One region of the Phycicoccus mangrovi genome, then DNA from elsewhere that is predicted to be linked to it. Evidence: riboswitches for the same ligand, from Rfam matches in the RefSeq annotation. Region 1 holds a riboswitch; the other holds the start of a gene.
The links. A riboswitch is a leader RNA that binds a small molecule or an ion and turns the genes downstream of it on or off. The one in region 1 is predicted to bind S-adenosylmethionine.

Region 1 (7,119 bases):
TGAGAACCAAGGTCGGAGAGGTGCTCGACGCCTTCGAGGCCCAGATGTTGACCGAGGTGGTCACGACGGTTGAACGCATCAGTGGTGAGATCGCCGAGGCCTTCCGGCCGCGGGAACAGGCCGAGACCGCAGCATCGCGGGTGGCGGACGTGCTCGCTTCACAACAACAGGCGGTCAGCGCCGCAATCGCCTCTCTGGACCGCGAGACGATGGCCTGCCTCCTGCAAGCCGACGGACGGAACCGCTTGGCGGCATCCGTGACCAAGGTGACCCGGCTCGGTGGCGTCTGCATGGCGGTCGAGGTGACGGACGACGCCCTGATGGAGGCTTGGCTGTTCCCTCCTGCGTCGCCCGAGGCCCTGGCGTTCGGTCGCGCACCGACAGCGCAGCTTCCCGGGGCGTTCGCCAGCTCCTACGTGCTCGGCCTGACCGAAGAGGTCCCAACGTCGAACCGCAGCCGTGCCGACCGCACTGAGGTTGCCACCAGTGCTCAGGTGCCGCAGCAGGTGCTTGCCGCGTGGTCAGCGACACTGTCCGACCACCTGAGGTCCCAGGTACAGATCATCCACTCGACAGTGCATAGGAGCGCTTCCGCATGACCGACCTTCTGTTCCACGCTGCCCCGGCCGCAGCACGCGACCTTGCCGGGCGGCTGAATGAGTTGCTTGGCACGTTGCCCGCGGGAGAGGCATCGAGGCTTCGGGGAATGCTCGTCGTCGCCACGCACGAAAGGCCCCGGATGGTTCTCACGGGCCAGTACAGCAGTGGCAAGTCGACTTTGATCAAAGCGCTCACGGACGAGGCCGCTGAAGTCGTGATCGACTCGGCCGTTGCCACCGACAGTGTCAACGTCTTCGACTGGAACGGACTCGTGGACCTAGTCGACACGCCAGGCGTGCAGGCTGGACTGGAAGAGCATGACGAGCTGGCTGAGGAGGCTTTGCGTGCCGCCGATCTGGTGCTGTTCACAGTCACGGTCGACCTGTTCGACGACCGCTTGGTGAGGCACCTTCGGCACGTCACCGAGGATCTACGAAAGGCGCCGCAACTACTCGTGGTGATCACCAAGTGCCGGAGCCTTGTCGCGGCCGACGGCGTACGGAGTGCCGCTGTCCATGAGGCCCTGGGTGCCTTCGCCGATCAGGTGCCGTGGGTCGAGTGTGACGCAAAGACCTACCTAGATGGACTCCATGAGAATGAGTCGTCGCGGGCCGTGCGTCGCGTAGAGGCCTCGAGGATTGCCGAGGTCAAGGACACCATCAACCGGATAGCGCAGGAACGAGGCGACCTTGCCCGTTTTCGCGTGCCCCTGCAGCAGGTAGCCCTCGTTGCTGGAGAGGCTCTCGCTGTGCTTACCGACGACGAGGACGAGGAGGCCGCGTTGACCGTGCTTGCACGACAGCGCGGCGCACTCACCAACCGCCGAGGCCTGCTCGACTCGGCCCTGGAGCGGCAAGGCGTTGAATTCCGCAGTGCCTGCATTCTGGCAGCCGAGCGCCTGGCGGATGCTGCGGAGTCCATTGAGGACTCGCCGAGCCCCGACTGGTCGAAGCTCGATACCGCCTCCGCGACTCTCAACGACGAGTTGAACTCCGCAAACGATCGGTTCATCCAGGGGGTCCGCGCAGTTCTGGACTCCCAACTCGCGGATTTCACCTCCGAGATCCGGGAGATCGAGGCGTCGCCTTATGCGCACCAGCTGCAGGCGCTGGATGTCCACGCTGACGTCGACGCAGAGTATGTACCGATCGACACCGACGTGCTGCGTAGGGGGGCACCCAAGCAACGACGTGTCCCAGCCTGGGCTCCCAAGACCGCGGAGCACCTGAAGAAGTTCCAACAGGCGTGGGGGGCGGGCGACGGCGTCAAGCAAGCGGCAGGCAGCAGCGGCCACCAGATTGTCTACAACGTAGGCAAGCAGATCGGCATCAAGTTCAAGCCGTACCAAGCCGTGCGTTGGGCCAACAACATCGGCAAAGTCGCGAGGGCCGGAAGCGTGGTGTTGCCGGTGGCCTTGGAGGTATACGCGGTCGTTGCGGAGGAGCGGCAAGAGGAGGCAGCAGCGAAAGAGAAGATGCGGCGCCGTAACGCGCTCATCGGTGGGGTGCTTGCGCAGTGCGACGACATCACGAGAGCCACGCTGAACAAGGTCCGCGCTGAGCTGGAAGCCGAGTTCGGCGCGGCGCTCCGAGAGATCGACGAGGTCAACCAAGCCATGCGCGACAGCCAGGCCTTCCGATCGGATCTGCAGCGCGACATCTGCCAGATCCAAGTTGAGGCTGAGACGATGCTCGATCGGCTCGCGACACCAGGGCCGAATTGATCGGTGAAGCCCTCAGGTGCAAAGACCCGGTTCTGGCTTCGCGACATCATCACAACACGAGAGGGCTGAGACCGGGTGCTGACTACTGAGACCCGAAGCCCCTTGCCCTGAAGCAGACATGGGTGCTCGATGAGGAGAGAGCGTGGGGCCCCGCCCACGTCTCAGCCGCCGTTGGGTCTAGCTCGGTCGGTGTCTCCATGGTGCCGGTGCTGCGAGGCAGACCCGTCGGCCCGGGTCCACGGGCGCTTCGAGGCGGTCCCACGCCTCGATGACTGTGAGGAGAGTGCGAACCTGGCGGTAGGCCTCCCAGGACTCCGCGACGGCGTCCTGCGAGCAGCCCCGCTCCACCAAGCGAGGGAGCGTCATGACGACGACGTCGAGGTCGTCGATGAGGGTCCTCAGCCCGTCGCGCGGCGGGATGGTGTTGTGCCGGGTCATGCTGTCCACTGGTGCCTCCACATCCCGGCGACGAAGAAGCGTCGAGATGGGTAGCAGGCGGCGAGCAGCTCAGCGTTGACGCGTTGCCCCGCAAGGACGTTCACGCTGTGCACGTAGATGCGTCCGACCGGAGACCGCTTGCCGGCGGCCGCCCGCGCCACGAGGTGGTCGACGAGCGGCTGGACGGTGCCGTCGGCGACCAGATCGTGGCCGAGCCAGAGCTCGTCGACGAACCGGCCGTCCAAGGCCCGGAGCAACGCCAGCGCCTCGGCCGAGGTGCGGGCGAGGAGCGACTCTCGGCCGTCGCGGAACACGCGCACGTCGTCGACGAGGACGCGCAGCACCGAGCCGCTCATCGGCCGCCCCCAGCGGCCTGCCAGGAGTCGGGGGAGTGGCCCCGGCGGGTCAGCGCTCGACGCCCTTCCGCCAGATGCTTCGAGCGCCACCACCGTCCGCGAGCCGTCGGGTGGTGCCGCATCTCGTGGTCGAGGAAGCGGAGGTGCTCGACGAGATCGGCCGTCGGCAGCGCGTCGAGCGCGTCAGCCGTCCAGCCGGTCGGCAGCTGGGCGGGGTGGTGGGGGTTGCCGGACACGGGCACGGTGGCTCCTCGGGGTCACACGGACCCCTCGGCCTGACCGTGGAGATCCGCTGTTGTCATCGGATGACCAGCTCGTCACCTGGGGCACCCCCGCGGTGGGGGTTGCCGGACAGCAAGCCAGGGCTTGTCGCTGCCTCTCGGGAGCTGTGACCAATGTAGCGGAGGGCGCCGACAGGGATGAACGGTTCGTCTGAACACCTGCGAGCCAACGGTTCTGGCTGCGACGATTCCCCGGTCGAGGGGAGACCGGCGTGGCCGTCGAGGGGTGGAGCGCGGACCAACGCGCTGCGGATCTGCGTGCGCGCGGCAAGGCGTCGGCCGGTGCGTGGGCCGCAGGGGCAGAGGGTGAGCGGCGGGTCGCTGCTGCGCTCTCGATGCTCCCGCCGGACTGGTTGGTGCTGCATGACAGGTTGCTCATGCCGGGCCTCGCCGACTCCAACATCGACCATCTCGTGGTGGGAGCCGCGGGCGTGGTCCTCGTCGACGCAAAGAACTGGGCCGGCCACCTGAGCGAGTGGCAGGGCAGCGTCTTCCAGCACTCCTTCGCGGCCGACGGCCCGCGTCGTCATCGACCTCGGGACCGGGAGTTCGCCGTCGTCCGGTCCATGGCCATCGAAGTCGCCCGACGCGTCGGCGTCACCGTCACCGCTGTCATCGCGCTCGCCGGGGCGCGTGCCGCCGAGTTCGGCGAGCCGCGTGTCGTCCACGGTGTCTGGGTCGTACCCGTCGACCGCCTCGCGTCCTGGCTCCGACGACGGCCGGAGATGGTGATCGACGACCGCGCCCGCCTGGATGTCCAGCTCCGCACGGAGTTCCCCTCGACCACGACGGATCCCGCGCTCCTCTTGGCCATCGGGCGTGAGCTGCGGGACCCGCATCGCGTCCACCCGTCCGGTGTGCGTACAGCAGCGCACGACTCTGTTAAGAGACGGCCGGCCCCGAGGAGGACCGCAGCACACACCGTCAGCAGGCGTCCGGCGAGGCGGGCTCCTCGCCGATCACACGAGCGGGGCAGAGCCTTCCTCGGCCTCGTGAGGTGCGGTCTTGTCTGGTGGGCCGCCGCGAATGGTGCACTCGCCTCCGTGGTCTCTGCGGTGTCGTCACGCCTCGCCGCTACCGCTCCGTCAGCGGCGACGACGCCCGTCGACCGACTCGCGTGCTCCGACGTCGACCTGAAGGATCTCCCACTCGACGGGGGTCCGCGTCTCACGCCCAAAGCCCGCAGCATGGGCTGTGAGTGGTCGATGAAGACCGAAGGGCGCGACGTGATGGTCATGCGGATGATCGAGCACACCGGCGCGACGGAGCGATCGCATCCGATGTTCGTCCGGGCGCGCAAGTCCGGCCGAGCAGAGGTCGTCGACACCGTCGGAGAGGTCGGCAGGACGGTGGGCGTCTGGGCCGTCGCCGGGACGAGGGTGGGTCCCGGCCAGAAGTCGGCCGTCACGACACGGAGCATGAGCGTCCAGGTGTCGTACGAAGCGATGGGACTCAGCCTGAAGCAGGGCACCTCGCTGGCACGGGCGGTCGCCGCTCGTGCCAGTGCGCAGCACGAGCCGGTGCCGACGACGTCGCGCTGAGTGGCAGGAGTCAGACGGGCCGGAGCCGAGGTGGTCCGTCCGGATCGTCGGGTCGGGGCCAACGCGCAGGTTCCCAGCCGAACTCTCCGCCGAGGTCCTCGGCGAACGGAGTGCGCCAGCAGAGGTGGCCCATGGCGAGGATCAGGTACTGGTCGTCGGACATCCCGTAGTGGCGAGCGCGCCGGGTGATCTCGCCGTGCAGGGCCTCGGGCATCCCCGAGATGGAGAAGCTGACGTTGTCGCCTCCGCTCCACGCCGACACGTCCCGGAGGTGGTGGTCCTGCTCGCACTGTCGCACGGCGACGTAGAGCAGCTCGTCGAGGGGCAGGGTGGGACGACGCAGGAGCGCAGGGTCCTCGACGAGCGCGGTGGCGACAGCGGTCGTGAGGTCGTAGAGGCGTTCGGCGAGGTCCTCCTCCGTCCACCAGGTGGCTGTCCGGTAGTGCCGGCTCAGCGACCGGCGCACCCGGCCTTCCTCAGCGGCGCTCACCTGGGCGCCGTCGACCACGGCGGCGACCTCGACGCGGCCTCCGATGACCGTGAGCGACACGAGCGACCCGGGCGCAACCGCAGGCAGCCACCCGGTCGGCCCGACGATCGTCTCGTGGCCGAAGGACCCGCGGGAGAGGGGCTCGCCCGAGGTCAGGAAGAGTCCTTCGCGGTCCATCCACGCGATGAGCGGGGCCAGGGCGAGTGATGCCCACAAGTCACGTCGCATCCCGTCGCACGCGGCCATGCGCACCGTGAACACGGACCCCTCGAGCAGGTCGATCAGCCGGATCACCGAACCGTCGGGGCAGCCGACCAAGAGCGGGGTGCGCTCGCCGATCATCTCGACGAGCCGAGCATCGACGACGCGTAGATTGAAGCGGCGCCGCATGCGGCGCGCCACCTCGTCCGCCGGTAACGGGCCGTCGGCGAGGGCCTGCAGGGCCGAGTCGAGCAGCTCGGCATCGGTGGGTTCGAGTGGCACCGGCTCGGGCATCTGGGGTCCTTCCCTCGTCGTCGCCGGCCACTATGACTCGGTCGGCCGCTCGGTCTGCGAGGTTTTCCACAGGGTCGGGCCCGGCCCCCGTCGAACCCTCGCCCTCTGCGGTTGTCGGGGGAGCGGGGGTGTGGTTGGGTACGCCTTAGAGAGCGCTCTCTCACCGACGAGCGAGCCCCGGCGCGAACGGACTGCGACATGACCTCACCCCCGCCCGCGAGGACCACCCGAGCCACCCGCCGCGCCGTCGCCGGCGTCGTGACCGGCCTCCTCGCCCTCACCGGCACGGCCGCCCAGCTGGCGCCCGCCTCCGCGGCGCCGGCCAAGCCGAAGCCGCCGGCCCCGAGCCTCGACCTCGGCAGCAAGGTGCTCGTCCTCGACCCGAGCATGGCCACGGCCGACATCAAGGCCGCCGTCGACACGATCAGCAACGCCCAGACCGACGACGAGATGGGCACCGGCCGCTGGAGCATCCTCTTCAAGCCCGGCACCTACGGCACCGCCACCGAGCCGCTGCAGCTCAAGGTCGGCTACAACACCGAGGTCGCCGGCCTCGGCGCGAGCCCTGACGACGTGCACGTCATCGGCAAGATCGAGGTCTACAACCGTTGCCTCGACGACGGCGGCACGAGCAACTGCATCGCGCTCAACAACTTCTGGCGCACCCTCAGCAACCTGACGATCGACGTCAACGGCACCGGCCAGGACGGCTGCCGTCAGTCGGCGAACTTCTGGGCCGTCAGCCAGGCCGTCTCGATGCGCCGCGTCGCCGTCAAGGGCGGCAACCTCAGCCTGATGGACTACTGCACCGCCGGACCGCAGTACGCCAGCGGCGGGTTCATCGCCGACACCTCCGCCGAGACGGTCATCAACGGCTCGCAGCAGCAGTGGCTGACCCGCAACAGCACGGTGGGCAGCTGGAGCAACGGCGTCTGGAACCAGGTCTTCGCCGGCGTCGAGGGCGCCCCCGACGACAGCGCCTTCCCGAACCCGCCGTACACGACGCTCGAAAAGACGCCGGTCAGCCGCGAGAAGCCGTACCTCTTCATGGACGGCACCCGCTGGGCCGTGCGCGTGCCGTCGGCGCAGACCGACACCCGCGGCCGCAGCTGGGCCAACGGCCTGACGCCCGGAAAGACGCTGCCGCTCAGCGCCTTCCACGTCGCGAAGCCCGGCGAGTCGGTCAAGGACATCA
Region 2 (7,119 bases), on a different contig from region 1:
GACGGCCTCTCGCTGCGCGCCCACCGCGCGCGCTTCGGTGACCTGCCGCGGCTCGACCTCGACGCGGTCGTCGGGCTCGCCGAGTCCGGGTCGGTCCGTGGGCGCGGCGGCGCCGGCTTCCCGCTGGCGCGCAAGCTGCGCACCGTCGCCGACGGACGCGGCCTGCGCCCGTCGCGGCGCCCGGTCCTCGTCGTCAACGCGGCCGAGGGCGAGCCCGCGAGCGCCAAGGACGAGGCGCTGCTCGGCATCGTCCCGCACCTCGTCCTCGACGGCGCGGAGCTCGCGGCCCGGGCGCTCGGCGCGCGCCGGGTGCACGTGGTCACCTCCGAGGACCGTCCCCTCATCGGCCGGGCCGTGCTCGACGCCGTCGGCGAGCGCGGCGACTCGCGCGTCACGTGGACCACCCACGTCGCCGAGGGACGCTTCGTCGCCGGTCAGGCGCGCGCCGTCCTCGAGCTGATGGCCGGCCGCCCCGGGCTGCCGGTCACCGCGTGGGCGCCCGAGGCCGTCGACGGCCACAAGGGCCGGCCGACGCTGCTGTCCAACGCCGAGTCGTGGGCTCACCTGGCCGCGGCCGCGCTCGTCGGCCCCCGCCGGTACGCCGAGCTCGGCACCGCCGACGAGCCGGGCACGACGCTCCTCACCCTGACCCGGCCCGCCGACCACCGCGGCCGCATCGACGTCGCGACGGTCGTCGAGGTCGAGCACGGGGCCCGCGCGTGGCAGGTGCTCGACGCCGCCGCCCTCGCCGCGCCGCTGCTCGTCGGCGGCTTCCACGGGGCGTGGCTGCACCCGCGCGACCTGCCCTCCCTCACGTGGTCGCAGGCGCACCTGCGCTCGCTCGGGGCGAGCCTCGGCGCCGGTGCCGTCGTCTCGCTCGCCGACGGGTCGTGCCCGGTGGCGCGCACCGCGCAGTGGACGAGCTACCTCGCCGACGAGACCGCCGGCCGTTGCGGCCCCTGCCGCAACGGGCTGCCCGCCCTCGCCGAGGAGATGCGCGGGCTCGCCGAGGGCGCCGACACCCGACGCCGGGTGCAGGAGCTGACCGGCCTCGTGACCGGGCGCGGTGCCTGCGCCCACCCGGACGGCACCTCGCGGCTCGTCCGCAGCCTCCTGACGACGCTCGCCGACCGCGTGGACGAGCACCTGGTCGGCGCGTGCGGCTGCACGGCCGACGTCCCGGTGAGGGTCGCATGAGCGCCCCGACGCCGGAGGGCGGCCACGAGCTGCGGGTCGACTGGCCCGACTGCCGCGCCCGCGGGCTGTGCGCCGAGCTGCTGCCCGAGCGGATCGCGCTCGACGAGTGGGGCTACCCGGTCGTCCTCGGTCCGGTCGCCGAGGACCAGCTGACCCTCGCGCGCGAGGCGGTCACGGCCTGCCCGCGGCGCGCGCTGCACCTCGTGCGCCGCTGAGCCGCACCCGGACCCCTGCTCACCAGGGCAGCGACACGTCGAGGTCGCGCGGGTCGTCGGCCGGCACCCAGCCCCGCCCCGGCTCCTCGACGTACGCGACGCCCGGCCCGTCCGCCGCGAGCGCGGCCACGGCGGCGAGCAGCCGCTCGACGTGCTCGTCGGTCGTCGCGAGGCCGGCGCTCGCCCGGACCGCCGTCACCGCGCCGTCGCCGTCCCGGGCCAGGAGCGCGTCGACGAGCCGGTGCGCGCAGAACTTGCCCGCGCGCACCCCGATGCCGTGCTCGGCGGACAGCGCCGCCGCGACGAGGTGGCTGTCGAGGCCGTCGACGGTGAAGGCCGCGACGGGAACCCGCGGGTGGTCGGCGCCGAAGAGCGAGTGCACGCGCACACCGGGGATGCCCGCGAGCCCCTCGAGCAGCCGGGCCCCGAGCCGCGCCTCGTGCGCCTCGACCGCGGCCCGGTGGGTGCGCAGCGCCGCGCACGCGGCGGCGAGCGCCACTGCCCCGAGCACGTTGGGGCTGCCGCCCTCGTGGCGCGCCGCGCCCGTGGCCCACGTGACGCCCTCCGCCGAGACCGCCGCGCTGGCCCCTCCACCAGCGAGGTGGGGCTCGGCGGCGTCGAGCCAGTCGGCCCGCCCGACGAGTGCGCCGGCGCCGTGGGGGGCGTGCAGCTTGTGCCCCGAGAACGCGACCCAGTCGACGTCGAGCGCGGAGAGGTCGACCGGCCGGTGCGCGACGAGCTGCGCGGCGTCGAGGAACACCCGGGCGCCGTGCCGGCGGGCGACGGCGACGAGGCGCTCGACCGGCCAGAGCTCGCCGGTCACGTTCGACGCACCGGTGACGACGACGAGCGGGGTCGGCCCGCCCGCGAGGCCGGCGAGTGTCGACTCGAGGCGGCCGAGCGCCTCCTCCGGCGAGGCGGGCACCGGGAGCCGGTGCGTGGAGGCGGCCGGCCACGGCAGCAGCGAGGCGTGGTGCTCGGTGTCGAACACGACGACCGGCGTCTGCGGCGGCAGCGCGCGGGCGAGCAGGTTGGTCGCCTCGGTCGTGGTGCGCACGAGGACGACGAGGTCGTCGGCGCGGGCCCCGACGAAGCGCGCGACCTCGTCACGGGCGGCCTCGTAGTGGGCGCTCGTCACCCGCGAGAGCCATCCGGTGCCGCGGTGCACCGAGCTGTAGGTGCGGGTGGCCGTCGCGACCGCACGGACCACCGACTCGAGCGCCGGGGTGGAGGCGGCGTGGTCGAGCTGGGCGTACTCGACGAGCGACCCGGACACGACGGGCACCGGGTCGGGCGCGACGACGGCGGGCAGGGACCGGGTCAGCAGGGAGGGGCCGGCGTGGCCGGCGGCGACGAGGGCGGTGTGGTGCGTGGACATCGGGGCTCCTGAGGGCCTCGTGGACCCTCGGGACACCCGGGATCCGCGCTTGCCGACGCCGCTGCGGCGCCGACCAGGTCGTCACCCGGGGCACCCCACCGCGGAGGAGGGTTGCCGGCCAGCGAGCCGGGGCTTGTCACTGGCACTCATGACCTACGCCGACGAGTGTGACGAACGCGTCCGCGGCGCGTCATCCCGGGTCCACGACGTGGGACGGCCCGCCGCCCCCGGAGGTCTCAGGCGTCGTCCGCGGCGTGCACGCGCCGGCCGTCGACGAAGGTCTGCAGCACCCGCGTCGCCCCGATCTCCTCGGGCGGCCCGGCGAACGGGTCGCGGTCGAGGACGACGAGGTCGGCGAGCGCACCCTCCCGGATGCTGCCGGTCCCCTCGTGCCGGTTCACGAACGCCGAGCCGGCGGTGTACGCGGTGAGCGCGGTCGCGAGGTCGAGCCGCTGCTCGGGCAGGAACACCGGGTGCTCCGGCTCGCCCTCGCGGTGCGCCTCGGGGATCTGCCGGGTCACCGCGACGTGGATCGCGGCGAGCGGGTCGGCGGTCGAGACGGCCCAGTCGGAGCCCATCGCGAGCGTCGCGCCGGAGCGGTGCAGGTCGCCGAACGGGTACTGCCACGAGGTGCGCGGCTCGCCGAGGAAGGGGATGGTCAGCTCGACCATCTGCGCCTCGAGCGCGGCCCAGAAGGCCTGAAGGTTGGCGACGACCCCGAGCTCCCGGAAGCGTTGGACGTCGTCGGGGTGGATGACCTGGACGTGGGCGATGTGGTGGCGCGCGTCCCGGCGTCCGTTGGCGGCGATCGCCCCCTCGACGGCGTCGAGGCACTCGCGGACGGCGCGGTCGCCGATCGCGTGGAAGTGCAGCTGGAAGCCGGCGGCGTCGAGCTGCACCGCGGCGGGCATCAACGTCTCGACGGGCACGAACGAGATGCCCGAGTTGTCGGTGTACCGGCCGTGGCCGTCGCAGTACGGGTCGAGCATCGCGGCGGTGAAGTTCTCGGGCACGCCGTCTTGCATGATCTTGACGCTCGTCGCGCGGAACCGGTTCGTGGACAGGGCGCCCCGCCGTTCGATGATGTCGGGCACCTGCTCCAGCCCGGTGTTGCGGTCCCACCAGAGCGCCCCGACGACGCGGCCGGTCAGCCGCCCGGACTCGTCGGCCGCCCGGTACGCCCGCGCCGGGTTCCCGCCGTCTCCGTAGTCGCCGATGATCGCGTCCTGCCAGGCCGTCACGCCGAGCGCGTGCAGGTGCGCCTGGGCGCGCAGCAGCCCCTCGAGCCGCTCGTCGTCGGTCGTCTCCGGGGCGATGCCGCCGACGAGGGCCATCGCCCCCTCGTGCAGCGTGCCGGTCGGGTGGCCGTCGGCGTCGCGCTCGATGCGCCCGTCGCGCGGGTCGGGGGTGTCGCGGTCGATGCCGGCCCGCCGCAGCGCCGCCGACGACACCCACGCACCGTGCCCGTCGCGGTTGGGCAGGAAGGCCGGCCGGTCCCCCACGACGGCGTCGATGGCCGCCGCGGTCGGGGTGCCGCCGGGGAAGGCGGCCATCGACCAGCCGGCGCCCAGCACCCACTCCTCGTCGGGGTGCTCGCGCACGTAGCGGGCGATCCGCTCGAGGTAGGCGTCGGCGCTCGAGAGCTCGGTGAGGTCGCAGCGCAGCATGTCGACGCCGGCCCACACCGGGTGCACGTGCGCGTCCTGGAAGCCGGGCAGGAGCATCCGGCCGCGCAGGTCGACGTGCTCGGTCCTCGACGTCGCGAGGTCGAGCACCTCCTCGTGGCCGACGGCGACCACGCGCCCGTCGTCGACGGCGACGGCGGTCGGGCGCGAGCGCACCGCCCGCGACGTGAAGACCGGTCCGCCGGAGAAGACCATGTCGACCACGGTCATCCACCTCCCATGGTGCGTGCGATGTCGGTGGCCGAGTCGCCCGAGCGCCGGAGCACCCACGCGACGAGACCGAGGGCGAGCAGGGTGAGGACGAGCATCACCGTCGAGACGGCGGCGATCTCGGGGCGCAGGCCGGAGCGCAGCGCCGAGAGGACGTAGACCGGCCACGGCGTCGTGCCGGAGACCTGGACGAACGCCGAGACGATCGTGTTGTCCAGGCTGAGCGTGAACGACAGCAGGTAGCCCGCGAGGACGGCCGGCATCGCGAGCGGGACGGTGACCCGCCGGAAGGTGCGGCCCGGCGGCGCGTAGAGGTCGCCCGAGGCCTCCTCGAGCGACTCGTCCAGCCCGACGAGCCGGGCGCGGACGATGTACGCGACGACCGCGGTCGAGAAGAGCGAGTGGCCGACGACGAGCCGGACGATGCCGCCGTTGAACACCGTGAGCCCGGCGTCCGACCCGAGGTAGACCAGCCACGGCAGGAGCGAGACGGCGTCGACGATCTCGGGCGTCACCGAGACGAGCAGGAGCAGGCCGATGAACCACCACGTCCACCGCCCGGGCCGGCGCGCGAGGGCCACCCCGGCCATCGTCCCGAGCAGCGTCGCCAGCAGCGAGGACAGCACGGCCACCTGGAGCGACACGACGACGGCGCCGCGGACGGCCGGCCGGTCGACGAGGGCCCGGAAGGAGCCGAACCCGAAGTGGTCCCAGGCGATGAGGAGCCGGCCCTCGTTGAACGAGTAGACGACGACCACGACGATCGGCGCGAAGAGGAAGAGCAGGACGAGGACGCCGACGACGGTGAGGGCGCGGTCGGTCCACGAGCGCGGTCGGGGCGCGGGGGGCGGCGGGCCGTCGGGGCGGACCTCGCGGACCTCGGTGCTCACGCGACCTCCTCGAGGACGAGCCGGTGGCGGGCGCGCAGCGGCAGCCCGACGAGCCACACGAGCCCCGCGATGACGGCGACCGTCAGGGTGATGACGACGACGAGCACGACGGCCATCGCCGACCCGAGCGCCCAGTTCTGCGCGGTCTGGAACTGGCTGGCCACGAGCTGGCCGACCATGTTGCCCTTCGCGCCGCCGAGCACGGTCGCCGTCACGTAGTCGCCCATGAGCGGGATGAAGACGAGGACGGTCCCGGCGACGATGCCGGGGCGCGCCAGTGGCAGCGTGACCCGGGTGAAGGTGCGCCAGCGGTTCGCGCCGAGGTCCTTGCTCGCCTCGCGCAGCGACCCGCCGACCCGGTCGAACGCGACGAACAGCGGCAGGATCATCAGCGGGAGGTAGTTGTAGACGACGCCGATGAGCACGGCGGTGCGTGTGTAGAGGACGTCGAGCGGGCCGCCCGTCAGGTGCAGGGTCTGCAGCAGCTCCGAGAGCCAGCCCTGCGGGGCGAGGATGACCTGCCAGCCGATGGTGCGGACGAGGAAGTTGGTCCAGTACGGGACCATGACGAGCGCGATAAGCAGGCCCCGGCGCTGCGGCGGCGCCTTGACCGCCATCCAGTAAGCGGCCGGCATCCCGATGACGAGGCAGAGCAGGGTGCCGGCGACGCCCACCCACAGCGTGTTCTGGAACGTCGCGAAGAAGGTGGGCGACAACGCTTCCCGGTAGCGGTCCAGCGAGAGGACGTCGTTCGCGTGGGTGCCGAACAGGCCGGGCTTGTAGCCGAAGCTGAACCACACGACGGTGCCGATCGGCACGACGAAGAACAGCACGAGCCACAGGCCGGCCGGCAGCGCGAGGGCGAACCGCGGGGCGCGCAGCCGCCGGGTCGTCGGGGTCGGCGGCGGCGCGGCGAGGGCGCCGTCAGGCACCGGCCGCCGCCTTGGCCTTGTTCCAGATGTCGACCGTCCGCTGCTGGGCGTCGTTGACCTCACCGGTCTTCATCGTCGCGATCTGCTCGGGGGTGAAGAAGACCATGTCGAGCATCTCGAACCCGGCCTTCTTCGCGCTCTCCTCGATGTCCTTCGCGCCCGTGTGGTACCCGATGTAGTCGACGTTCTTCAGCTGGTTCTCGGGGGTCAGCACGTAGTCGATGAACGCGTGCGCCGCCTCGGGGTGCGGGGCGCCGGCGGCGATCGCCCAGTTGTCCATCCACAGCTCGGTCGTCGGCGAGCCGAGCACCCACTGCCACTTCTCGGGGTCCTTGCTGTTCTGGATGCCGATCCGCGCGTCGCCGTTCCAGCACTGCATGAGCCACTGCGTGCCCTGCGGGATGGCCTGGCCGCCGGGGTAGGAGTCGAAGGCCGCGACGTGCGGGGCAAGGGTCTCGACGACGAACTTCTCGGCGGCGTCGATCTGCGCGGAGTCGGTGGTGTTCCAGTCGATCCCGTTGGCCCAGTAGTAGATCCCGGTGATCTCGGCCGGGTCGTCGAGCAGCGAGACCTTGCCGCTCGCCTCCTTGGTCGCGCAGTCGGCGAAGTCGG

Region 2: linked by a shared signal. The riboswitch ahead of KMZ30_RS20170 (aminotransferase class V-fold PLP-dependent enzyme) and the one ahead of KMZ30_RS04730 (hypothetical protein) in region 1 are both predicted to bind S-adenosylmethionine.

The regions. Positions count from the first base shown of each region.
Region 1 is NZ_JAHHWP010000007.1:115,309-122,427, reverse strand. It holds gene KMZ30_RS04745 (GTPase) at 1-599, shown strand, start outside; gene KMZ30_RS04740 (GTPase domain-containing protein) at 596-2,323, shown strand; gene KMZ30_RS04735 (cyclic-phosphate processing receiver domain-containing protein) at 2,758-3,117, opposite strand; gene KMZ30_RS04730 (hypothetical protein) at 3,114-3,353, opposite strand; SAM riboswitch class IV at 3,404-3,504, opposite strand; gene KMZ30_RS04725 (NERD domain-containing protein) at 3,611-4,939, shown strand; gene KMZ30_RS04720 (hypothetical protein) at 4,950-5,924, opposite strand; gene KMZ30_RS04715 (pectate lyase-like domain-containing protein) at 6,123-7,119, shown strand, end outside.
Region 2 is NZ_JAHHWP010000026.1:51,205-58,323, reverse strand. It holds gene KMZ30_RS20180 (NADH-ubiquinone oxidoreductase-F iron-sulfur binding region domain-containing protein) at 1-1,197, shown strand, start outside; gene KMZ30_RS20175 (ferredoxin) at 1,194-1,412, shown strand; gene KMZ30_RS20170 (aminotransferase class V-fold PLP-dependent enzyme) at 1,432-2,790, opposite strand; SAM riboswitch class IV at 2,831-2,944, opposite strand; gene KMZ30_RS20165 (amidohydrolase) at 3,027-4,685, opposite strand; gene KMZ30_RS20160 (ABC transporter permease) at 4,682-5,575, opposite strand; gene KMZ30_RS20155 (ABC transporter permease) at 5,572-6,507, opposite strand; gene KMZ30_RS20150 (polyamine ABC transporter substrate-binding protein) at 6,500-7,119, opposite strand, start outside.